4 regions of the Cytobacillus sp. C11.1 genome follow, and region 4 is predicted to be linked to each of the others. Evidence: riboswitches for the same ligand, from Rfam matches in the RefSeq annotation. Region 4 holds a riboswitch; each other region holds the start of a gene.
What was found. Region 4 has a riboswitch for S-adenosylmethionine ahead of AC3ZVC_RS19125 (methionine ABC transporter ATP-binding protein). Riboswitches for the same ligand answer to the same signal wherever they lie in the genome.

Region 1 (6,140 bases), 680 kb from region 4:
TTTTCCTTATCGAGATTTTCTAATTTTAAAAGGATCCTCACGGGATCCTTTTAAAATTACTTTGCAATTCCTAGAAAAATTCTTTGACTTCCTTATTATATATATTTGCTGTTATCTCAAACAACAGCCTTCTTCCATAAAAGAATCACTTGTCTGAATGAAATTCTCATCCTTTTCTTATACTCTTGCTCTTTTTTAATGGCACATTGATATTCATAAATTAATTTATCAAGCTCCTGGCTGCTGCGGATTGTTTCTTCGCTCGCTAGTCCATTTTTCTTTGCCGCTTCTATCATTTTTTCTCTCTTTTGCTGAATTTCAGCCAGCATAACTGTTCTTTTATGGCGCAACTTCTTTTTCCTCCTACTCCTATCCCTTTATCCAATTAAATAAATAAAAATATGGCTACTTGAAGCATTATTACAAGAATTTCTATAAATGTAAATAGATTCGCAATATTAGACAATCTTTTTCCAAAAGAATTAAAATCGACAGTAATTTCTTCTTCTCCTTCTTTCCTTTCGACATAATTTGCCAGCATTATTCAGTGTTTTCGACGATGTTTAAGCTGGCATCTCCGGAAAGTTCCCTTTGTAAAAAATACCCATTTGTTATTGCAGAAAAATTAAAACACAAAAATCCCTTTGCCTTTTGGCAAAGGGATTTCATTTTAATTATAAGCCTCTTCCTTTTCATAGATTGGGACCCAGCCCTCTGTGGTCACAAAAATACGGATTGCAACAACCTTCTTATCTTCCTGCAAGGTAAAATAATGGCGAATATTTTCAGGTACAGAAATTAAGTCTCCGGGATTCAGAAAAACCTCAAAGAATTCTCCATTGTTTCCTTGGATGATAAAAACTCCATGACCGCTGACAATAAATCTTACTTCATCATCTGTATGGTGGTGTTCCTGCTGGAAATTCTGAAGAAGCTGATCCAAGTTTGGCGTATTCTCTGAAAGGGAAATAACGTCTTGGGCCTGATAGCCTCTTCTCTCGGAAATATCTTTAATTTCTTCAGAAAATGTATCCAGAATCTCTTGCTTTTCTTCATCAGAAAGAAGATATTTCTCCTTAAGGGATTCAGGAAGCTTATCAATTGCCCATTGTTCATAAATAACTTCCTGCTTTTCAAGGAAAGCTGCAACCTCTTCCTGGTTTCGGATTTCTTCTTTTGTATTTTGCAAAACGATGTATGCCATATTTTTCAATCCTTTCAATTATGTTTTTTGGCTTTATTTTAAAGTTATTACACTACTTTAAATAACTGATAAGGCTTATGTTCCAGCAGCCTTAACTGATAACGGAATAAAAACTCAGAAGCTTCGAGTACTTTTTTTGCTTCAAAAGATGTTTTTCCCCAAACGGTAATTCCATGGTTTCTAATTAACACAGCACCTGTATCTTCACTGATATGGGAGGAAAAACATTTGGCGAGCGTCGGAATATGCGCATGATTCGGAATAATCGGAATCCGAAGAACAGCATCCTCCTCCCATTTATCAAATGCCTTAATAAGTTCTTGCCCTTTGAATGTGACTGCCTCCTGGTCCCCATAAATTTCCGATATAACATTATTGTCAATAGTATGGACGTGAAGGCTGCACCCTGCGTTCGTTTTCCGGTAAATCTCCACATGTAATAGCGTTTCCGCAGAAGGCTTTAGATGGGTCTCCCCAACAGGGCGCCCAAATTCATCAACGAGGAGGAAATCCTCCTTTGTCCTTTTCCTTTTATCCTTCCCGCTTGCTGTTACAAGGAATTGTATGGGGCTATCGGAGACCTTGATCGCCAAATTGCCGCTAGTCCCCATAAACCAGTCTCTTTCAGCTAATTCATCTTTTATTTCAGCAAGCTCTTGCCATTTTTCTTCCACTAAACTCATACGCTCACCCCATTTACATTTTTCAAAATTTCAATGCACTCATAAAACGTTTCAAATTCGTGATAATTAAGATTCATTTCTTTGCTTTTCTCTTGCAGCAAATCTCTTGCAATAACTAAATCTGCCTGCTTTGCAGCCTCCAGATCGGTAACAGAATCCCCTATGACAATTTTATAGGTATCTCCAGCCTTAAGTTTTCTCATAATGGATGGCTTGCAGCAGCCGCAACTGTTATTACATTCATCATCACAGCTATGGGGCCATAAAATTTTGATTGTTTCGCCGCTAAAATCTGAACCATTGCAATAAACAGCATCAAACGGGCCATATTTTTCTAAGACTGGCTCCACAAAAAAGTCAATTCCGCCACTGACAATATAAAGTGGTATATTTTCTTTTTTCAAATAATCCACAAATTCCTGAAAGCCAGCTCTTACCTTGCCATTTTCCAGTGTGAATTTTATAATGTCTTCCTTAAGGCTGCTTGGAAGGAGGGAAAACATCTTCCCTACTCCTTCCTGAATTGAAATTTGCTGTGACAATATTTTATTCTTTATCTCCTCCCATTCAGGCGGGGCAAATTCTTTCATAACGTTAATGATGTTATCTTTTTCCGTAATGGTCCCGTCAAAATCACAAAAAACAGCTATATTAGGCATTTTTAGCTTTCACCTCTGTATGTCCCCATAAATCTATCGCCTTTTTTAGTTCTGGATAATCTGAAGGAGATTCTGATAATGAAATTCCTTTTAAAGTTAAATCAATCGCTTGGCGGAAGGCTAAGCCGCCGCCTTTTGCACCATTCGGATGCCCATGTACTCCCCCGCCCGCATTGATCACACTGTCCGTTCCAAAGTCATGGTAAAGCAGCGGCACCAGGCCTGGATGAATGCCTGCTGATGGTACTGGAAAGGTCTTTTTGCAGAAATCTTCGGATGTTAATGATTGTCCTATCGAAATCGCCTGCTCCTTTTCAAGTGCCACTGAACCATATGGTGAAGGGAAAAGCGATAAATCTGCTCCTGCATATCTCAGAAGCTTGCCCAGAAGCAGAGAGTAAGAAATTCCATAGATGCTTGAAGCAGACAGGGCACCGCTGACAGCAGGATGTGCCATAATCGGCAGCCCAACCCCGTCATCTTCTCTTAACTCCTGCAGAACATCCAGTCCATATGCAAAAACATTAAACAGGAGGAGGTCCGCACCAAGGCTTGCTGCTTTTCTGGCTTTCTCTTTCAAATCAAAGGTCCTGCCTGTTAAATTCACTGCATAAAGTGTGCGATGACCGGTATCTTCAAAAACCTGGCCAAGTACCTTTTTCCCTTCCATAATCCTTTCTTCAAAAGGGGTGAGTTCATTTTCAAACAAAATTTCATCATCTTTCACAATATCGATGCCGCCAAGTGCTTGTTCCCTCAACTGTGAAGTTAAAAAATTCATATCCTTGCCTAGAACACCTTTAAAGATGCTCATCAGCAGCGGCCTGCTGTGGACATTCAGCTTTTCTCTTAATCCTTCAATGCCGAACCGAGGGCCAGGGAAAAAGGTTTTGATCTCATCGGAAAACTGTAAATCTATTAACTTAATCTTTCCGTCCAGTGATAGCTTTCCAAAGACTGTTGTTAAAATGGCTGGCAAATCCGGACTGAAATTAGCAGTTGGATAAGCGATTTTGATAATGGCGGCCGTTTCCTTGCTGCCTTCCTCTGTTAAAAGGCCTTCAACCGAAACAACTCTGCCTTTATGCTTACGGAGCTGATTCTTTTCCAGTTCAGGTAAATGAGTCCATGAACCGACCGTAAGGCCTAATGCGATTTCCTCTGCTTTTTTCTCAGGATTATGTTTTGCATCATGGATTAGATAAGTTGCGATAATTTCACTCATATATTTTCTTCCTTTCATTTCGGCAAAACCGGGCAATAAAAAAACCTCTTCAAATAAGAAGAGGTTAGCAGCTTGAACTAACATCTTCTTATCTATCAGCTTTAATAAGCTGCAAGAATTAGCACCGTGCTTACTGGTAAGTCGGTTGCCGGGCTTCATAGGGCTAGTCCCTCCGCCTGCTCTTGATAAGAAAACGAAATTAATATTTAGTTAATTTTGAATTAAAATTTACTTAGGATTATGACAGGGTAAAAAACTTTTGTCAATAGATTATCAGAAATAAATAGGGGTTTTTCAACCATGAGTATTGATTCCGCTACAGGCACTCAGCGACCGCGGGATTCCGGGAGTCTCCTCGGCGTTCCTCGCCTAGGGGTGCTCCCCTTGGTACGCTTTTCCCGCTGGATTCTCGTACCTTCCGCTCCAATCTACCAGTGCTATAACAAGAATAACTTTAAGATAGGAAAGTTTAAAATAAATTTAATGCCCTAATTCGGTCTACTGCTTCTTTAAGCCTTTCTTCTGAAGTCAGCAGGCCAACACGAACATATCCTTCTCCATATTGTCCAAACCCTATGCCAGGCGCAACGGCAATATGGGCTTTTTCAAGCAAATAATCAGCAAATTCCTCGGATGTAAAACCTATAGGAATTTTTAACCAGGCAAAGAAGGAGCCTTCAGGTGCTTTAACATTCCATCCTATTTCCTGGAGGCCTGAAATGAATATATTTCGTCTTCTTTCGTAAAGGGCATTCAGTTCTTTGACACATTCCTGTGATTCAGTCAACGCAGCTGCCGCAGCTTCCTGGACAGCTCCGAACAAGCTTACATATAGATGATCCTGCAAAAGGTTCAAGGCAGAAATGACGCTCGCATTTCCAACCGCAAAACCAATTCTCCATCCTGCCATATTATACGTTTTTGAAAGTGTATAAATTTCAATTCCTACCTCTTTTGCCCCCTTTGCTTGCAGAAAACTGACCGGCTTCTTGCCCTCAAAGCCAATGCCGCCATAGGCAAAATCGTGAATAATGCAAATTCCATGTTTTTTGCCAAGCTCAACTGTTTCCTGGAAAAACTTCTCACTGGCCACGGCTCCAGTGGGATTGTTTGGATAATTGAGGAACATGAGTTTGGCAGCATTCAGCTTTTCGTCTGTAAGCTCGCTATAAAGAGGCAAAAAGCCATTTTCCTCCCGTAACGGCATTGTCACCATTTCTGCTTTTGCCAGCGCTACACCTGACCAATAATCCGGATAACCGGGATCTGGCACAAGAACATTATCGCCAGGGTTTAACAGGCATTGAGGTATCTCAACCAGGCCAGCCTTTCCTCCAAACAATATGGCTACCTCCGTTTCCGGGTCTACATCAACCTCATATTCTCTTTTATAAAAATCAGCAGCAGCCTTTTTCAAATAGGGAAATCCCTGAAAAGGTGAGTATCTGTGATTTACTGGCTTTTCGGCTGCACTTTGGAGCTTTTTAACAATATGGCCGGGAGTAGGCTGATCGGGATTTCCTTGCCCAAGATTGATCACATCATGGCCTTGTTCAAGTTGCTTCCCAACCTTTGATACTAAAGATGCGAAAAATTGCTTCGGCAAACTTTTCAGCAAATCAGAATGAGGATAATTAATCAAAGTTTTTCACCTGCTTAAAAAAAAGATTGAAAATATAGTCACAAATGATATAACTTAAATGATAAGTTGTAAAGTAAAATTTTGAAAATTGTTATCTATCGGACTAATTTTAACATAAGTAAAAGAGAATTAAATGTTTGAGGGGGATTTTCATGAAATTAAAGATTGCTTGTTTGCAAATGGATATTGTGTTTGGCAAACCAAAAGAGAATTTTAAAGCAGCCGAAGCAATGATTGAAAAGGCGTTAAAATCAAACCCTGATGTTATCGTGCTTCCAGAGCTTTGGACAACAGGCTATGATTTAACCAGATTAAATGAAATAGCAGACAAGGATGCAGCTGCAGCCCTCGCCTTTTTAAAAGGGATTGCAAAAGACAGGCATGTTCATCTAGTGGGTGGATCTGTTGCAAATAAAACCGCCGGAGGCGTATTCAATACTCTTTTAGTCGTAGATAAAAACGGAGAACCTATCCACCAGTACAGCAAGCTGCATTTATTCAAGCTAATGAATGAGCATCTCTATTTAACAGGGGGGAAAGCAAAGGGCGCTTTTACATTGGAAAATAGACTGTTTGCAGGGATGATTTGCTATGATATCCGTTTTCCGGAGTGGATACGGGCCCATACAGCGGAAGGAGCAGAAGCTTTATTTGTGGTTGCTGAATGGCCATTGGCCAGGCTGGCCCATTGGCGTGCACTTTTAATTGCACGGGCCATTGAAAACCA
Region 2 (6,140 bases), 1.1 Mb from region 4:
ATCTGACCACTACCCAATGTGGAGATATAATCCACAGGGAATTGATGAGCAAGTCCGCCTGACCAACACTCATGTCACTTTTTCCATCATGGCCGTTAAATACCCAGCCACCATTCTCATTTTTTTATACAGATTCCCCAAAAACCGCAGCTTATTTAAGAAGATCCTTTACATTGCAGGCTGGGTTCTCCTCTATACTGTTAATGAAATCATTGACATTAAATTAAACCTGATTAAATACTCTAATGGATGGAGCTTAAAGTGGTCTATCTTTTTTAACACAATCATGTTTACCATTCTTATAGTTCACCACAAACGGCCCGTAGCAGCCTGGATCCTGTCCATCCTATTTACCATCTTCCTATGGAACCAGTTTGATGTGCCATCATCTGTCTTCCGTTAAAGAAAATTCGACAGGTACCTGGTACCCAATGGAATTTGTCGATAAAAAAACAGGCTTTTTTACTGGACTTTTTTCATTTGAGCGTTTATTTTACTATAAAAAGGCAATATTCTTTGTATGAATGATTCTTAATAAAATGGAATGGGATGGTGTTACAATGGCAGATAAGAAGAACGTGAAGGTTGCTGATAAGGATTTAAATATTGGTACGAATGTGTCATTAAACGGCCTGGTAACAGCTGTTTTTGATAATATGGTCCATGTCCAGATTGGCGCTAAGATAGTGACGGTTCATGTGAAGGATCTATACTCCGGACTAAATCAGTCTTTATTAAAAAATCAGCAGGCATAACATCCACCATCTCTATAAGTATAATGCAGGAGGGGCAGCCCATAAGCTGCTCCTCCTGTTTGTTTTTTTATGGACTTCACTTCTTATACTGGCTGCAATTCTGCCCGAATTTCAGCAAAGCCATGATCTCCAAGTATTTGATAAGCAACTGCAGTGTTATCGTCCAATGAAGCTACAGCTTCCTCTGAGGCCTTTACAATCACCGCATCCGCTGAAACTCTTCCAAGGATATCAAAGTCTTCAGGCAATTCTGCTTTGTCCGCTTTACCGAACAATGCCCAAACAGGCAAGCCCGCTTCAATCCCTTCAGCATTAAGTTCTTCAAAGACAGCTGGGAAATCATTTGTACCAAGATGAATTAAGTCCTCTACGATGGCACTCGCTGTTGGAAACATTCCCGCTCCAGGCCCTTGGAGGCTTATATTCCCTACTATATCTGCATCAATTGAAACCGCGTTTTGTACCCCTTCAACCCTGTACAAAGGATGGGACTCTCCAACCAATACAGGCTTTACTGTACATTGGACTGCACTTTTTTCCTTCTCAAGAGAAGCCACATGCTTAAACCTTAAGCCCAAAGAAGAAGCAATATTGATTTGCTCGATTGAAATATCGGTAATGCCTATCCTTATTGATTTCTCCCACTCCGGCGCTTTCCCGAATACAAGTTCACTCAGGACGACCGCTTTATAAAAAGCATCGTATCCTTCGATGTCGTTTTCAGGATCGCTTCTGCGTACCCTTTTTCCTGGGCGATTTTTAACGCCGCTTCAAATGAAAGCTTCTCTTCACGCATACTTGTTAGAATAAAATTGGAGGTGCCATTTAGGATGCCTTCAATCCTCTCAATTTTATTGGCATTAAGCAGCTGTTTGAGAGTCTGGATAATGGGAATCCCGCCTCCTACCGTTGCTTCAAAGCCCAATGAGACATTATGCTTTTTTGCCAGCACTTTTAATTCACAACCATGATGCGCAAACATTTCTTTATTTGCTGTTATCACATGGCAGCCTCTTGTAATAGCCTGACGTAAATATGTATAGCCCGGCTCCTTCCCAACAATCGCATCAATCACTACATCAAGCTTTGGAAGATCAATAATTTTTTGAAAATCATCAGTCAGAAGTACGTCCTTTTCAGGTAAAGCATGCTTATCTACATTCTTTACAAGAATGGCAGTGACTTTCACTTCTTTTCCAAGTATTGCTTTAAGCCGTCCCTGATGTTTGTTTATTGTTTCATAAACACCTTTTCCTACTGTGCCAAATCCCAAAAGCCCTACTGATATAGCTGACATAATTGCATTCCCCCTGCTTTAATAATGTGCCTTTATCAACATAAAAAACCCCTTCTGCCCATAACAGACAAGAAGGGGTTTGAATTAACGTACCATTCATTCCGCCTTCTCATCTTCGGAAATTAAATTTCCTCTGAATTTGGCACCGGGCAAATATATGCTGGTTGCCGAGGCTTCATAGGGTCAGTCCCTCCGCCTCTCTTGATAAGAAGTTTTTAAAGTATTTAAATTAATAAGATAAATCATAAACATTTAAATGAGCCGCGTCAACCACTTTTTTAAAAATAGTTTTCATAAAACGCTTTCACTTTTAATTATTCTCACTGGGGGTTTCGCAAATGATTTCAAGGAAATGCTTAAGAATCCTTGCTGTGAGTCCCCAAATGACTTTGTCCTCAAAATAGTAAAATACCTCTTCTATCTTCCGTGTTTGCCAATTATAATTCTCGCCTCCAACAATTAAGTCGAAAGGAAAATTCTCTTCAGGCTCTACCTTAAAATTCACATGGTAAGTTTCGGGCTTAACTTCCTTGAGAAACAAAAGCGGCACAGTAAAGATCTCTTCCACTTCCGCAGGATTAGGCACAATTTGGCCGGGGTTTTTAATAATGCCTGCATAAGGATATATGATTTGCCCAAAAGAAATCATGTAATCCAACGGGGAGATATCTGTGATGCTGTCTTCGCTAATCCCCAGTTCCTCTGATGTCTCACGGACAGCAGTATGTTCTTCATCCCTGTCGCCAGGATCAATTCTTCCTCCCGGAAAACATACCTCACCAGGCTGCCTCCTCATTTTAAGCGAACGCACTTCAAACAGAACATGAATTTCATCATTCATTTCAACCAGCGGAAGCAAAATGGCAAATTTCGAAAACCGCTCACTCCCTAATATAACAGGGGTTCGGACTTTCAGCTTTTTAGCCAGCTTCTCAATCTCCATATATCCACCTCCAGCAGCAAGTTCCAGATAATAGAGTGATATCACTATCATACTGTATTCACCTAGATTTATTAATTCATACGGCTTGTACCTGTTAAATATTCGGGATTCGTTTATATTTTACTTGCATGGAAAAATAGTTTCATGCAGGAAACCATGCCTGCTCAGGCTCTCGCTTAGCCGCCTAAATTAATATTTTTCGTATCGTCCTTGCTCCCTAATCTATTAATAGAGTTTCCCGAGACGCTCTTCCGGGAAAGTCAGAAAAAAACAAGACTATAGGAGTGAGAAAATATGAAGAAAAATATATTAATCGGCGGTTATGATACACAGCATGAGCTCAAAGATGCAATTGAAAGAGCAGAGTCCAACGGGTACCAGAAAGAAAACCTGGTTATTGTTTCAAAAGATGGAGCAAATCTTGAAAGCTTTGCAGACAATTATGGTGTAAACCTAAAAATTGTCGGATCCCAGGAACTGGGCAACCAGCGCTTCCTTGACTCCGTAAAAGCTCTATTTATGGGAGAAGACCCCGCAACGAGTTCGGGAATAGATCCTGATAAAAAAGACGGAACAAGATTTGATGAGCATGACTTGGATAAGTATGCCAGCATGGTTTTTGATGGAAAATATGTCTTAATTGTCGACCACTATGGCACATATCCCGCTGCCCAAAATGAAAGTCAGGCGCAGACAGAGGAACGAGCTGAAGCCTACCGGGAAAGTGCCTCGGCCCGTGAAGAGATGCTTGAGATAAAAGAAGAGCAACTGGATATTAAAAAACTGGCTGAAAAATCAGGTGATGTGGAGGTTACCAAAAAAGTTATCGAGGAACAGCAAAACGTGGATGTTCCTGTCTCACATGAAGAAGCTTTTCTTAAGCGGAGTAAACCGGCAAACACAACCGCAGACGCCCAAAAACCCATAGATGAAGAAGAAACCATCCGTGTGCCGCTGAAAGAAGAAATTCTCCATGTGGAAAAAAAACCAGTGGTGACGGAGGAGATCGTGATTGGGAAAAGAAAGGTCCAGGATACTGAGACAATCACCGAAAAAGTAAAGCATGAAGAAGTAGATATTAAGACCAGTGCTGAAATGAACGCAGATGGCCGATTAAACAGAGACAGGCCGTAAATAGTTTTTCACCCTAATATATCTCGATAATGGGTATATTCATCGATCCAGGGGGCGGCAAAAATAGAATTCTCCTGCTGGCTTAGCATTTGCAGGTATTTTCCTTGGCAGACTAGGAGTCTTTTTCAATGCCATATGGACACATTTTTTATGACCTCGATTAGGGGTCTTTTTTCTGCGAAAATAATAAAAAGAGAGGTTTCCCCCTCTTTTTTACGCATACATCTTCTTTTCATCTTCCTGTTTGAAAAAGCTCTTCATAGCGTGGAATACATCTGCTTTTTGCTTAAGGATATAATATCGGAAATCGTCATTTTTGATGTTTTTATACGCGGACATTAGGGTCGAGTGGCGGTTATACTGGTTGACCTCACCGTATCCAAACATATTGGACACTTTCATCAGGTCTTCCACAAGCTTAACACAACGGGCATTGTCAGAGGTCAGGTTATCACCGTCAGAGAAATGGAACGGATAAATATTATACTTTAGCGGGTTATATTTTGCATCAATAAGTTCAAGCGCTTTTCGGTACGCAGATGAGCAAATCGTTCCGCCGCTTTCCCCCTTGGAGAAGAAGTCCTCCTCTGAGACCACCTTTGCTTCCGTATGGTGGGCAATAAACTCAATTTCTACCGTTTCATACTTGGTTCTCAGGAATCGGGTCATCCAGAAGAAAAAGCTTCTGGCCATATACTTTTCCCATATCCCCATACTTCCGCTCGTATCCATCATAGCAAGAACAACTGCTTTTGAATCGGGCTTTACAATTTCATTCCATGTTTTGAACTTCAGATCTTCCTTATAAATGGGGTGGAATGCTGCCTTCCCGCTCATCGCATTTCTTTTAAATGCGGACATCATTGTTCGTTTCTTATCAATATTGCCCATAAGACCTGTTTTCCGGATATCGTTAAATTCAATGTTTTCCACCAGGTTTTCATCCTGCTCTTTTTTCTTCAAATTAGGCAATTCCAGCTGTTTAAAAAGTGCTTCTTCAATTTCCATTAAAGAAACTTCCGCTTCGAAATAATCCTCGCCTGCCTGGTCGCCTGCTCCCTGCCCTTTTCCGGGTCCTTTTTGGCTGCCGGAACCATCGCGTGCCACTACATCTCCAATCTGGCTTTCTCCATCGCCTTGGCCGACATGTTTGTTTTTATCATAGTTATAACGGATTTTGTATTCGTCCAATGAACGAATTGGTATTTTTACTACTTCCCGCCCATTCGACATTACAATGTTCTCTTCCGTTATTAAATCAGGCAAATTGTTGCGGATTGCTTCTTGAACTTTATCCTGATGACGCTGCTGGTCATCATGGCCTTTGCGATGGAGGGACCAATCTTCTTGGGAGATCACAAACTGATGGTTATTGACATTCGTCATTTAAACCCCTCCTTTAATAATTTAATTTTTCACACATTCCAGCCTTCCAACATACAATATCGCGAGTGTCAAAAAGATACATCATCCCTAAATCTGCAGTCTGCCTGCAATCCAAGACTCATTTCCCTGCCATACTGGCAGCGTCCAAAACCCTTTTAGGCTCCAGCAAAAGAAATGTTTATTACTCTATCTTATGCAAGAAGACAAAATAATTTACAAATAATTTTGACAATAAGACATTAGTAACCTCTTTTGGACAAGCCCTTTTTATAAATAGGTTAGTTCCTTTAGTGAAGTGCTGTTTTTTTTACAATAAGAAAACCTCCGCTTTTTTAGCGGAGGTCTTTATCTTTCTTTTTATTTTGTATAGGGTCTGGGTATTTATCATAATCTTCCTTTAATTCTTTATTGGTGCGCAGGTTTTCCATCTGATTGCCCAGATTCTTCATCTCTTCAACATTCTCTGCCATTGAGCTGTTTCTCGGTGTATAATCTTTGTCCAATTCTTTTTTCTTCATGAATATCACCTCTGGTAGTCTTATTCCCTCCATCAGGCTTCTTTAAACTTCCCCTTGCTTTCGGTCATAAAAAAGGCCAAGTTAAAATATGATTTAACCAAAGGAGG
Region 3 (6,140 bases), 230 kb from region 4:
GCAGGAAGCTGTAAAGGAAAAGCAGGAGCGAAAAGACGAGCTGGCATTTCAGCTTTTATTAAAAGAATGGCATGAAGGGGAACAGAGCATTCGCGCGCTTTCCCAGCAGATTGCGAAATTGGAGCAAAACAGCGGCTTAGAGCAAGTGAATCAAAGAATGGAAGAAGTCAAACAAGAAGCGAAGCTGCAATGGGAGAAGTCTTCTGCAGCCATTGGGGAAGCGGTTAAACAGTATGCGGGGTATCAAAAATTCCTGAAGAAAAAAGCGAACGATCTCTCGAAACAGGATAAACAAAAAACAAAAGAGATCGCCCAGCTTCATACGGAAATTGATTTTCTGTATACGCAAATTCATGAATTTGAGGCGAAAGAAGAAAAGCTCATCAAAGAATTCGGCGATCGCTTAACCTATGATCTGCAGGGCTTTATCGAGAATTTGTCAAAGCAGATTGAAGTCAAAAAAGCTAGTTTGGAAGATTTGCAGGCAAAGGATAAACTATCAAATGAAAAGCAGAATCAGCTTGCATCAGCACATGGCACGCTCGCTCAATCCATTCAGTTTTCTGAAGAAAAATGTGAAGAGTTAAAGCTCAAAAGTGAAGAGCAGCATCGTAATGAAGCGAAGCTGGCCGATAAACTTCATGGGTTATTGGATGAAGTCGCAGCTCCATTCACGAATGCACTTTTATCAAAGTATGCCCTGCAAGTGGAGGAGCTCCTTGTTCAGAATCGGGAGCAGGGGGAAGAAGTTAAAAAATCGCTCTGGGAAACGCAGCTGGATTATGCCTTGAATGATGAGCACTTCTGGATTGCGAACAATGACGTGAAGGAATTAAAAGAATGGATTGATGAGAAGACGGGCATTGACGTGTTTTACGGGTCCCAATTTATCCAATCCTTAAAACCTGACGAAATGGCGAATCATTTGCTTGCGCATCCGCTTCTTCCTTATGGTTTAGTGGTTAGCAGGCCGCAATGGGAAAAAATTAATCAACAGGTTTTGTCAGGAAGAATGTTTAAAAGCCCGGTTCCGATTTTTATGCGGGAAGAAATGACGAGCGATAACCAGCAGGGTACCTTTGTGATGATTACCGGCACGGAGAAGGAATTGCTGACAGATAAAAATCAATTCACAAACTGGAAAATTAAGATTGCGAAACAAATAGAAGAAAAGAAAGATACACTTGCAGAGATCGAAAAAACGGAAACCTCTTTACGGCGAATTTTAAAAGAAATCGACCGCTTCCTGGCCAATGAGCTGGCCAATGAGATCGATCGTGCACTGAATCAGGAACAGGAAGCAATGATTGCCAAGAAGACCGAATTACACTCAATCATCGTGCAGGAGCAAAAAGAAAAAGAACTGCAGCTGGGACTTAGAGAGCAGTTGGAGAAGACTAAAGAAAAGATTGAAAAACTATCAAAAGATGTGGAAACATTAGAGGGATTTGACCATGAAAAGTCGCTGCATCAGGAAAATAAGCGGGTAAAGCTAGAGAAAGAGAAACAAAAGGAAGCATTTACTGCCGCCCAGAAAGAGATTGGCAGTGAGCACCAAACCATTGTTGACCTGCAGGAAAAGTGGAGTCAAACGTATTTGGAATGGAAGCTATCAACCGAGCAAAATCTTAAGGAGATCAGATTTTTTATTGAAAGTGCAGCCTTTCCTGCAGCCGAGAAAGCTGAAGCTTCTGAAGAGGTACCGCGTTTATCCTCGCACATGTTGGAAGAGATCAACGGAAGTATCGATGAACTAAAACAGCTTCAAAAATCGAAAGAAGAACAAGCCAGTGAATTACTGGCCATTCAAGCGACAAGAGATTCCGAACAGAAACAGCAAAAGAAGCTGGAGAAAAAACTTCAAGCTCTTAATGAAGAGTGGAAGGAAGCTTCAGAACCGGATGAACCAATGAGCATTTTAGAAAACATGGTCCAGACGGCTGCAAAGGAAACAAAGGCAGCTGAGAAAGAGGAACGCGAACAGGGAACGGCCGTAACCGTTGCTGAAACGTCATTAAAGCATGCCATTGATCAGCGTAAAAAGTCAGCTAAAAAAGTGGACAAGCATGACAAACAGCCGGAAGAATGGGAAGAACTTGATTTGGAAGTAAAGACGGTTGAAATTACGGACCAGACAAAACAGGCGAAGGCAGAAATGAAGCAAACAGAAGAGCGCAAAAAAGAAGCCGAACAAAACATTGCTGGTTTCGAAGGCGACTTGTTAACTCTATCCGTTATCCTGAAAGAGGAAGCGGCTGCCTTTACGGAAGAGGATGTCGAGAAAATTAAGAGCCAAGGAAGGCAAAGTATTATATTCTGGAGTGAAAAACACCAGGATATTCAGGAAGAAGGCCAGGAGAAGCACGCGAAAATTGAACAATCCCTGCGCAATTTAAAGCTTTCAATTGAAGGAAAGGATTGGGAGGTCCGCTTTAAGAATGAAGTCTTAACCACCCTTGATCATATGGATACAAGGCATTATGCTCATATTCAAAGTGTCGTTCAAAACATGAAGCGTTTTTCACAGAGCGGCTTAGAGCAGTTGGAACGTGACAAAGAACGGGCAGAAAAAGCGCAAAACTTCTGGGCAAGCCGTGCAAGCATGAAGGTGATGAGCATTGCAGAAGCGATTCGTTCCATGATTGCGAAAATGAAGCTGAAAAATGAACGGGGATCTTTCCCGCTTGTTCAGCTAAAAGAAGACATCCTGCCTAAAAAAGCGGAAGAGGTCGAACCGCTGCTGAAACAGCATTTTGTTTCAGCCATTAACAAAATTACGAAGCGATTCGAGTTGATTGACGACAGTAATTTGGAGCTGGATCAGGAAATCAAGCAGCTCATCAGTGATGAGCAGATTTTATTTGTCTCCCTCAGAAATCGATACCCAGAGATTTTGGTTTATAACATGCGTACAGACAATGCCTTTATGTATGGAAAGCCACAGCGCGAACATTATTCAACCTGGCAGACGATCAACCAGGGTTCGAAAACGAAATCCGATGGCAGCGGCGGCCAAAAGCTATCTGCCCGAATGGTCATGATGATGATGCTTCTATCTGTTAAGAGTGAAACTGACCAAAGCTGGGTTCCGTTAGTCTGTGATAATCCGTTTGGCCAAGCGGCATCGGCCCATGTGCTTGACCCAATCTTCGCTGTTGCCGATAAACTGAAGTTCCAATTCATCGTCGTCACGCCGCCTGAACTGGTGAAAACAGAAATCAGCCAGAGGTTTGATGCATATTATAAATTGGACTTTATTCGGGAAAAAGGAAAAGAGGTCGTGTCGGATACGATTGTTCCGGCGTTTCGTATTTATCAGGGGGAGGAAGTTGTTCAATAGAACCTCGTACCCTGCTAAAAAGGAATAGGTTTTTTGAAGAGAGGTATTAAAGTATTGCCATTTTGCTAAAACTATGCAATACTTTATTCGAAATTAATTATAATTCTATAATCAAATTCTTATCCAGAGAGGTGGAGGGACTGGCCCTGCGAAGCCTCAGCAACCCCTGATTATTTCAGGAAGGTGCTAATTCCAACAGAGTTAACGCTCTGGGAGATAAGAGGTCGTTAATAAAGTACAAAGGCCTCTTATGATAAGAGGTCTTTTTTGTTGCCTTTTTATCAAATGAATGGGATATAAAGATACGAGCTATGGAAGAGGAGGAATTGACATAATGGAAAGCAGCGTTATACAGGTACCGGAAGCTTACGTAAAGATATTACAGGAATCGCAACTGCTCGGCTTTGAGCAGTCATGTGATAGAAAAACAGGTTTTTTACTAAAGGGATTGGCTGCCTCAAAACCAGGGGGCAGCTTTTTAGAGCTGGGAACAGGTACAGGAGCGTCTGCTTCCTGGATCATCGATGGAATGGATGAAATCAGCACGCTTACAACGGTTGACATTGATTCAAGAGTTCAGTCCATCGCAAGAAGGCACCTGGGGAATGACAGGAGAGTATCATTTTGCTGCGAGGACGGAGCAGCCTTTATTCAAAACCTATCAGAACGGTTTGACTTTATTTTTGCCGATACGTGGCCGGGAAAATTCGAGCTGTTGGACAAAACGTTGGACCATTTAAATGTTGGCGGTTTTTATGTGATTCATGATGTGTTTCCGCAATCGAAATTACCAGAAAAATATAGAATCAAAGCAACTAAACTCTTAAAAACTTTGCAGGACAGACCTGACCTGGACATTACAGAATTAGATTGGTCTACCGGGCTGATATTGGCAGTTAAGACTGGGGTTAATTTATAGAATGAAATTATCACTAGAATTGGGGGATCGTTCATGAATCTTGTGAAAAATCAGGTTGAACATGTACTGCATGAGGGTGAAAACGTTATTGAATGTTTAAGCTGTTCATTAGTAGCACATTACTGTTTAGCACCGCAGGCAGGCTTCTTTGCGGCAACGAACAAAAGACTGCTATTCTGTGGAATCCAGGTATCAGACACAAACAAGGAATTTGTTGAAGAATTTGAGTATAGGAATATCGCTTCCCTTTCAGAAAAAAGAGGAATCACAGGAAAGCATATTCATTTGTACTATAATCAAGACTTGTACAAATTCCAGCAAATTCAGGGCATGAATATGTTTGATTTTATGGTGGCTGTTAAGGAGAAGATGTGCTTGTTTTCCACTTCAACAAAAGAGCGTTATCCTGTAAGATAAGCGCTCTTTTCAACTTAGGTATTGGTTTTAATAAATTAAAAAGGGCGAAAATATTTGAATATATGCCTCGGGGTTTTTTATAAGAATCGTAAGAAATCCTAATTACTTACGTAATCTTTCCATACATTAGCGATTAAATGGACCCCTCTCTGAATTTCCTGCATAGTGGGTGCACCATATCCAAGCATTACTTGATGGTTTGGCTTGTGAAGCAGATACATAGGTGAAACAGCATCAATTTCAACTCCTCTTGACTTTGCCAGTTCGATTGCTTTTGATTCATTCAATCCTTCGGGTAATGTCACGATGATATGTAAGCCTGCTGTATCCCCTATGATTTCAAATTGTTCTCCCAAATGGTTTGATAGGCTTTCTATTAAACAGTTTCTTTTGGCTCGGTATAGAGTTCTCATTTTTGCTATATGGGATATATAATTTCCTTCTTCCATAAAATTTGCAGCAACCCGCTGATCAATTCTTGAAACAGTCGATTTTTGATAAGTATTAAACTTTTCAAAGTCTTGTTGAAGAGAAGCTGGCATAACAAGATAACTTATTCGAAGGGACGGCAGCAATGTTTTTGAAAAGGTGCCAAAGTAAAGCACACGGTCTTTTGAATCCAGATGGGATAATGTCGGGATAGGTGCTCCTTTGTAGCGAAATTCAGAATCATAGTCATCCTCGATAATATGAGCATCCTCTTTATCTGCCCAATTTAATAACTCAGCCCTTCTAGCAATAGACATTATCGTGCCGGTCGGATATTGATGAGCTGGTGTCAAATATAATAGTTTTACTGGCTCATTAGGCACACGGCATCCTTCTTCATCCACAGAAATCGGATGACATGGCAGCTGTAATTGTTCAAAAACAGATTTTGCCCGAATAAAACCAGGATCCTCTGTTCCGATGGCTCTCCGGTTAAAAAACAAACATACGTTTAGTAATTGCTGCTGAAAACCGCTGAATACATACACTTGCTCCGGCTGGCAGGCCAGCCCTCTAGCCTGTTGCAGGTATTGTGCAATTTGTACACGGAAAGAATATTCTCCCTGCCACGGTGCATTGCTGCCATTGGATTCACTAAGCTCTTTTCGATATAGTCTGTTCCAATGTTTGTAGGGGAAGGCAGAGGCATCAATCTGCCCATTTTTAAAATTGATAAGATACTCATCCTGAACTCTTTTCTCAAAAGCAGCTGTATCATTCTCACTATAGTGCCATTCATCCTGAATTTCCGAAACAAAATATCCTTTGCGTTCCACTGAATAACAGTATCCCTCACTCTGCAATTGTTCATAAGCCATTTGAACAGTCATGATGCTTACGTTTAATTGTTCAGCCAAACGCCGCTTTGCAGAAAGTTTAGCATGAGCTGGCAATTTTCTATCTAAAATCGCTTTTTGTATTTGTTCATAGATTTGCTTATATTTTGTTTTATGATCCGAAAGCAGAATTTGAAGT
Region 4 (6,140 bases):
ATAATGACAAGAACTTCCCTAGATGAAGTGACAGTAAAAGAAGTACTTACAGATGCAGACTTCCTTAGTATAAACAGCAAAGAATTTACACTCTCTGCTTTAAAAGAATCCATTGAGGAAGAAATATATGACCGTTTGCATGAGTTTCACCATGAACACCCGATGAAGCATGGGTTAAATAAAGCAGAATTACTGCAAGTTATGCAGAAAGCCTATCCGAAAATGCTTGTTGAATTTGTGATTAGCCTTGGAATCGAAGGTAGTATTTACAGAAGAAAAGGGCAATACTTGCAAAATGCTGACTTCCAGCCGCACATCCCACAAAACTGGAAAAAACGCAGTGAGAATCTTTTGGCTGATTTGAAAAAGGATGGTTTAAAAGTAAAGCATTTTGATGACTATTACCTTACTGCTGGGATTCCAGAAGTTCTAAAAGGTGATTTTAAGCGTTTTTTAGAAGAGCAGGGAACAATCGTGCCACTTGATGGCCAATTCTATTGGCATGGGGATCATTTCAGGGAAGCAGTGGATATACTAAAAAAAGATACAAGTACAGAATTTGATGTTGGAGATGCGAAGAAAGTCCTGGGACTTTCCAGAAAATATATGATTCCTTTTTTAGAGAGGCTCGACTCCATGGGATATACAAACAGAATCGAAAACAAAAGAGTTTGGAGAAAAACAGATCGTTAATGTAAAGCTGGTCCTTAGACCGGCTTTTTTATTTATATTATTTATAAAAAGTAGGATAAACAGCTATAGTTTGAAATCCTTTTTTGTTTTTTGGGGGTATTTTCTAGTAAAAAGTCTATTAAAAACATTCTAATAATTTAGGGTGGATTTCACTTGTTTTTCCATGAATAGTTCAGATTTCTAATATTTTCTAGTAAAAAGTAACTATATTAAATTGGTTGGTTTAGGTTTTAGAGGGAGGTTAAGGAGTAGGATGATAGTTTTTCCATCCACTCCAATATTTTCAGGTAGGATTATACTAGATTTATTACTAATATTAGGTTGTCAAAGAAATTTAAGGAGTGTACAACTTGAAAAAACAACTACTTACAATGGCTGCGACAGCTGGTTTATTGTTTACAACGTTCAATGGTGAAGCAAGTGCTCATGAAAATAGATATAAAGTTCAGTCAGGCGATACATTGTGGAGAATTTCCATTAATAATAGTTTGTCAGTGGAAGAATTAAAGAAATGGAATAATATTTCTGGTTCAACTATTTATACGGGACAGTCTTTATCTTTGTTGGCACCGCACAGTCATGAGGCTTCAACTGATACATCAAGCAGTGGAGCAGTCAGCTATACAGTGAAATCAGGCGATACTTTATGGGAAATTGCAAGAACATATGGCCTTTCCGTCAGCACTCTTAAGAGTTTGAACGGACTAAGCAGCGCTACTATTTATCCAGGCCAAAAGCTTAAGGTAAAAGGCACATCTCAAAGTGTTTCTTCACCTGCAGCAACGGCTTCTGCAGGAAGCAGCAGGGTCTATACAATCCAAAGAGGCGACACTCTTTCAGGAATTGCATCTCGCCATAACTTATCGGTTTCACAATTAAAGGGAATGAATAATCTTTCTTCTGATCTTATTTATGCAGGTCAAAAGCTAAAGGTTTCAGGTGCAGCTGTAAGTCAGACAACAGAAACAAAAGTAGCGGCTCAGACTGCATCACAGGTTGACGAGCTTATAGCGGAAGCTAAGAAATATATGGGTGTCCCATACGTATGGGCAGGAAGCACTCCGTCAGGATTTGATTGCAGTGGCTACCTAAACTATGTATATAGCAATGTGGGAATCTCGATTCCTCGTACAGTAGCATCCATTTGGAGCGCTACGAGGTCAGTTTCATCACCAAGACCAGGGGATCTTGTCTTCTTTGAAACGTATAAAGCAGGTCCATCCCATGCCGGAATTTATCTTGGAAATAACAAGTTTATCCATGCAGGTTCTTCACGAGGTGTAGAAATCAGTGATATGAATAATACCTACTGGAAGCCACGCTATTTGGGTGCAAGAACAACTTTCTAATCTATTACCAAATTTTTTATGTATCAAACATAGAAATGCAAAAAGGTAACCAACGTCTAGACCGGCGTTGGTTACCTTTTTTTAGTTTCTTGAATCATTAAAAGTTTTGGAGAGGGCTTCTTTGGCATCTCCCCATTTTTCTTTGGCTTCGCCCTTCATTTTGTCCATATTGCCTTCAGCTTCTTTTGATTCATTATTTGTAAATTTACCGTATTGCTTTTTCAGTTCGCCTTTTAGTTGGTCTGCATTCCCATTTGTTTGGTCACGATTCATATAAGATTCCTCCTTCATTATCTATTGCTTTTTATTTACCCATAGCACGACTATTAAAACAAAATAAACAATTATAAATATTTCCTCAAAAAAAATTTTTCTTACTGCCGCAACAATGAAAGCGTTTCCGTTAATTATTTGAGTATAAAACGCTTATTGACAATTCTTTTGTATAGATATAATATTTTCACTATCAACTTAATAGCTAACTTATCAAGAGTGACTGAGGGATCAGGCCCTATGACGTCCGGCAACCTCCAATTCGGAACGGTGCCACTTCCTGCAGAATGATTTCATTCTGAAAGATAAGTCGTAATAGATACGCGATGCCTCTTTCCGAATGGAAAGAGGTTTTTTATTTAAAAAAGGGGAGAATGAACGGGGGGATCTGCATGATAGAAATAAAGGATCTGGTAAAAGTATATGAAACAAAAAAAGGGAGAGTAACAGGTGTTGACCATGTGTCACTTACAGTGGATAAAGGAGAAATTTTCGGAATTGTAGGATACAGCGGTGCGGGTAAAAGCTCGTTGATCAGATGTTTAAATTTGCTGGAAACGCCGTCTTCAGGGGAAATAAAAATTGATGGACTATCTTTAACCTCATTAGGAAAAAAAGAGCTGCGCCAGGCGCGATTAAAAATAGGTATGATTTTTCAGCATTTTCACCTGGTTAGTTCGAAAACAGTCTATGAAAATATAGCTTTTGCTTTAAAAGCAGCACACAAGACGAAGAGTGAAATAGATGCAAGAGTGAAAGAATTGCTCGATATGGTGGGTTTAACGGATAAGAGGGATGTCTATCCTTCACAGTTAAGCGGAGGTCAAAAACAAAGGGTTGGAATTGCCCGGGCATTGGCTAACAATCCATCCGTCCTCCTATGCGATGAGGCAACATCTGCGTTGGACCCGAGCACAACGAAATCGATCCTGTCGCTTTTGAAGAAAATTAATAAAGAGCTTGGCTTAACCATTGTATTAATCACCCATGAGATGGAGGTTGTTAAAGACATTTGTGATCGGATGGCCGTCATGCAGGATGGAAAAGTTATCGAGGAAGGAAAAGTGTACGATCTTTTCTCAAATCCTCAGCAGCCGCTGACAAAAGATTTTATTAACAGTATCCTTCAATTTGATTTGCCGGAAAAGCTTTTAAAGGAACGAAAAGGAAAGATTATTAAAATATATTTCCAGGGCAGTATCGCAGAGGAATCCGTCATCTCAGATGTGTTTCAGCAATTTAAAGTTAAAGGCAATATCCTTCACGGGAAAATTGAGTATATACAGGAAACTCCGCTTGGAATCTTTGTAATGGAACTGACAGGTGCTCCGCTCGAGATTGAACGTGCCATCCATTATATAACTGAACGAACAAGAAATCTGGAGGTGATCCGCGATGCAGCTTGATAGTTTAATAAGCATATTGCCTGAACTCAATAAAGCTTTTTTTGAAACAGTCTATATGGTTGGCATTTCAATAGTAGTAGCCATTTTTGTGGGGATGCCGACTGGCGTGCTGCTATTTGTAACAGATAAAGGGCTATTCCTGGAAAATACCGCTTTTAAGAATATAGTTGGCTTTATCGTAAATATGGTAAGATCCATTCCCTTTATTATATTGCTCATTGCGCTTTTGCCTTTAGCCAATTTGATTACTGGAACAACGATTGGGCCGACTGCAGCATCTGTTTCACTTTCAGTAGCGGCCATTCCATTTTTCGCAAGAATGGTTGAGCAGTCTTTACGGGAGATCGATAAAGGTGTAATTGAAGCAGCTGTAGCTGTGGGAGCATCACCGTGGATGATTATAAGGGACGTCCTTGTCCCTGAAGCAAAACCTGGAATTGTCCAGGGAATTACAATCACAGTCATTAGCCTTGTCGCATATTCAGCGATGGCCGGCATTGTCGGCGGCGGTGGTGTGGGTGACCTGGCCATCCGTTTTGGATATTACCGATATGATAATACAGTTATGTTTACAACCGTTATTATTCTAATTTGCCTGGTCCAAATATTCCAATTTGCTGGAGACCGGATTGCAAGATTAGTTGATAAAAGATAGAAAAAAAGTGGGGGCGGTGAAATATCGGCGATAGCCTGAAACCTCCACTAAATGAATCGCACCTATAGACGATCGTCTAAAAAACACAACAGGGGGAAAATGGAAATGAAAAAAATTGGATTACTATTCATGCTTGTACTCTCATTGGGCTTATTGGCAGCATGCGGCAGCAAAGAATCATCTTCAGAAGCAGCCAGCGATAAAAAGGAAGTTACCATCGGGGCTACATCAGGACCGTATAGTGACATGGTTAGCAAGGCAATTAAACCAGTACTTGAAGATAAAGGTTATACAGTGAAAGTAGTTGAATTCAGTGATTATATTCAGCCAAACCTGGCCCTTTCAAAAGGAGATCTGGATGCAAACCTATTCCAGCATAAAGTGTACATGGAAAACTTCGCAAAAGAACATAACATCGAGTTATCAGAGGTAGTTGTGGTTCCAACCGCGCCGATGGGAATCTATTCTAAAAAGTTTGATTCACTCGAAGAAATTGAAGACGGAGCAGCGATTGCCATTCCAAACGATCCAACAAATGCAGCACGCGCTTTCTTGATTCTCGAGGAATCAGGGCTAATTACATTAAATCCTGATGCAGATCCGCTTACTGTTTCTGAGAAAGATGTAGAAAACAATGTAAAAAACCTGCAATTTAAACCGATCGAAGCTGCCCAGCTCCCTCGTGCGGTAGATAGTGTTGACCTGTCAGCTGTTCCAGGGAACTTTGCCTTAGCTGCAAAAATGGATCTGCTTGATGCACTGCAACTTGAAAACATGCCAGATCAATATCGCAATCGTGTGGTCATTGATACGAAAAATGAAGATGCCCAATTTGCTAAAGACCTAAAAGAGTCTGTTGAGTCAGCAGAATTTGAAAAAGTCATTGATGAACAGTTCAAAGGCTTTGGTAAACCAGAATGGATGGAGAATCAATAATAATATTAATGAAGAAATGCGCCGGTTCATGCCGGCGTATTTTTATATTTTCTTTTAGGTTATTAAAGTTATAATTCTTGGTTGTTGATGAAATAAAAGCTATGACGGAAAACAGCTCGAAACAGCTTATAAACTTTTTTAACCAGAAAGATAGGTGATAGAAACGATGGTCTTTGGCGCAAAACAGCTTGAAGCGATGCATAAATGGTCAGAACCGACACGAAAAGTGGGTCGTACCAGTCCGAAACCCTACAAGTGAACTTAACCAAGAATCTTGTTAAAATAAGAATGTTATTTGTTTTAAGATCCAGCAAAGAAAGGACACAAAACTTTGTTTTATAAACAGCTAGGGAGCTTTATTCTGTTTTTATTAGTAATTACAACAGTCGGACTTATTTTCTATCAATATATACAGCAAGCAGAAGATCCATATTTAAAAGATGTGCCGCCCCCGACTGCCTTGCATCCTTTGGTTGCAGATAAGAAGGATGAGCTGATTGCTAAGGCTGCGGATAATGGCATCAATGTGGTGATCACCCAGGATTTTAGAAGTATCCAAGAACAGGACGCACTTTATGAAAAGGGGCGTTCAGAAGAAGGCAGCATCGTTACGCATGCAAAGGGCGGCGAGTCGTACCATAACTTTGGGCTGGCCATTGATTTTGCGTTGCTGACTGTTGATGGTCAGGTGATTTGGGACATGCAATATGATGGGAATGGGAATTCAAAAGCAGATTGGATGGAGGTTGTCGGGATTGCCAAGGACCTCGGTTTTGAATGGGGAGGGGACTGGAAGCATTTTAAGGATAATCCTCATTTGCAAATAGA

Region 1: linked by a shared signal. The riboswitch ahead of AC3ZVC_RS22380 (2,3-diketo-5-methylthiopentyl-1-phosphate enolase) and the one ahead of AC3ZVC_RS19125 (methionine ABC transporter ATP-binding protein) in region 4 are both predicted to bind S-adenosylmethionine.
Region 2: linked by a shared signal. The riboswitch ahead of AC3ZVC_RS24760 (homoserine dehydrogenase) and the one ahead of AC3ZVC_RS19125 (methionine ABC transporter ATP-binding protein) in region 4 are both predicted to bind S-adenosylmethionine.
Region 3: linked by a shared signal. The riboswitch ahead of AC3ZVC_RS20180 (O-methyltransferase) and the one ahead of AC3ZVC_RS19125 (methionine ABC transporter ATP-binding protein) in region 4 are both predicted to bind S-adenosylmethionine.

The regions. Positions count from the first base shown of each region.
Region 1 is NZ_CM176935.1:4,522,297-4,528,436, forward strand. Features, by position in the region: gene AC3ZVC_RS22355 (ZIP family metal transporter) at 1-23, shown strand, start outside; gene AC3ZVC_RS22360 (Spo0E family sporulation regulatory protein-aspartic acid phosphatase) at 117-350, opposite strand; gene AC3ZVC_RS22365 (1,2-dihydroxy-3-keto-5-methylthiopentene dioxygenase) at 671-1,204, opposite strand; gene AC3ZVC_RS22370 (methylthioribulose 1-phosphate dehydratase) at 1,252-1,887, opposite strand; gene AC3ZVC_RS22375 (2-hydroxy-3-keto-5-methylthiopentenyl-1-phosphate phosphatase) at 1,884-2,546, opposite strand; gene AC3ZVC_RS22380 (2,3-diketo-5-methylthiopentyl-1-phosphate enolase) at 2,539-3,771, opposite strand; SAM riboswitch class I at 3,857-3,963, opposite strand; gene AC3ZVC_RS22385 (pyridoxal phosphate-dependent aminotransferase) at 4,241-5,413, opposite strand; gene AC3ZVC_RS22390 (carbon-nitrogen family hydrolase) at 5,566-6,140, shown strand, end outside.
Region 2 is NZ_CM176935.1:4,972,319-4,978,458, forward strand. Features, by position in the region: partial or broken gene AC3ZVC_RS24750 (CBO0543 family protein) at 1-403, shown strand, start outside; gene AC3ZVC_RS24755 (hypothetical protein) at 561-755, shown strand; partial or broken gene AC3ZVC_RS24760 (homoserine dehydrogenase) at 839-2,052, opposite strand; SAM riboswitch class I at 2,159-2,263, opposite strand; gene AC3ZVC_RS24765 (NUDIX hydrolase) at 2,363-2,995, opposite strand; gene AC3ZVC_RS24770 (YsnF/AvaK domain-containing protein) at 3,290-4,129, shown strand; gene yhbH (sporulation protein YhbH) at 4,343-5,515, opposite strand; gene AC3ZVC_RS24780 (hypothetical protein) at 5,848-6,033, opposite strand.
Region 3 is NZ_CM176935.1:4,064,818-4,070,957, reverse strand. Features, by position in the region: gene AC3ZVC_RS20185 (coiled-coil domain-containing protein) at 1-3,340, shown strand, start outside; SAM riboswitch class I at 3,457-3,563, shown strand; gene AC3ZVC_RS20180 (O-methyltransferase) at 3,675-4,259, shown strand; gene AC3ZVC_RS20175 (PH domain-containing protein) at 4,293-4,676, shown strand; gene pdxR (MocR-like pyridoxine biosynthesis transcription factor PdxR) at 4,775-6,140, opposite strand, start outside.
Region 4 is NZ_CM176935.1:3,838,252-3,844,391, reverse strand. Features, by position in the region: gene selB (selenocysteine-specific translation elongation factor) at 1-693, shown strand, start outside; gene AC3ZVC_RS19135 (C40 family peptidase) at 1,044-2,042, shown strand; gene AC3ZVC_RS19130 (CsbD family protein) at 2,124-2,315, opposite strand; SAM riboswitch class I at 2,523-2,627, shown strand; gene AC3ZVC_RS19125 (methionine ABC transporter ATP-binding protein) at 2,708-3,721, shown strand; gene AC3ZVC_RS19120 (methionine ABC transporter permease) at 3,711-4,376, shown strand; gene AC3ZVC_RS19115 (MetQ/NlpA family ABC transporter substrate-binding protein) at 4,482-5,312, shown strand; gene AC3ZVC_RS19110 (M15 family metallopeptidase) at 5,644-6,140, shown strand, end outside.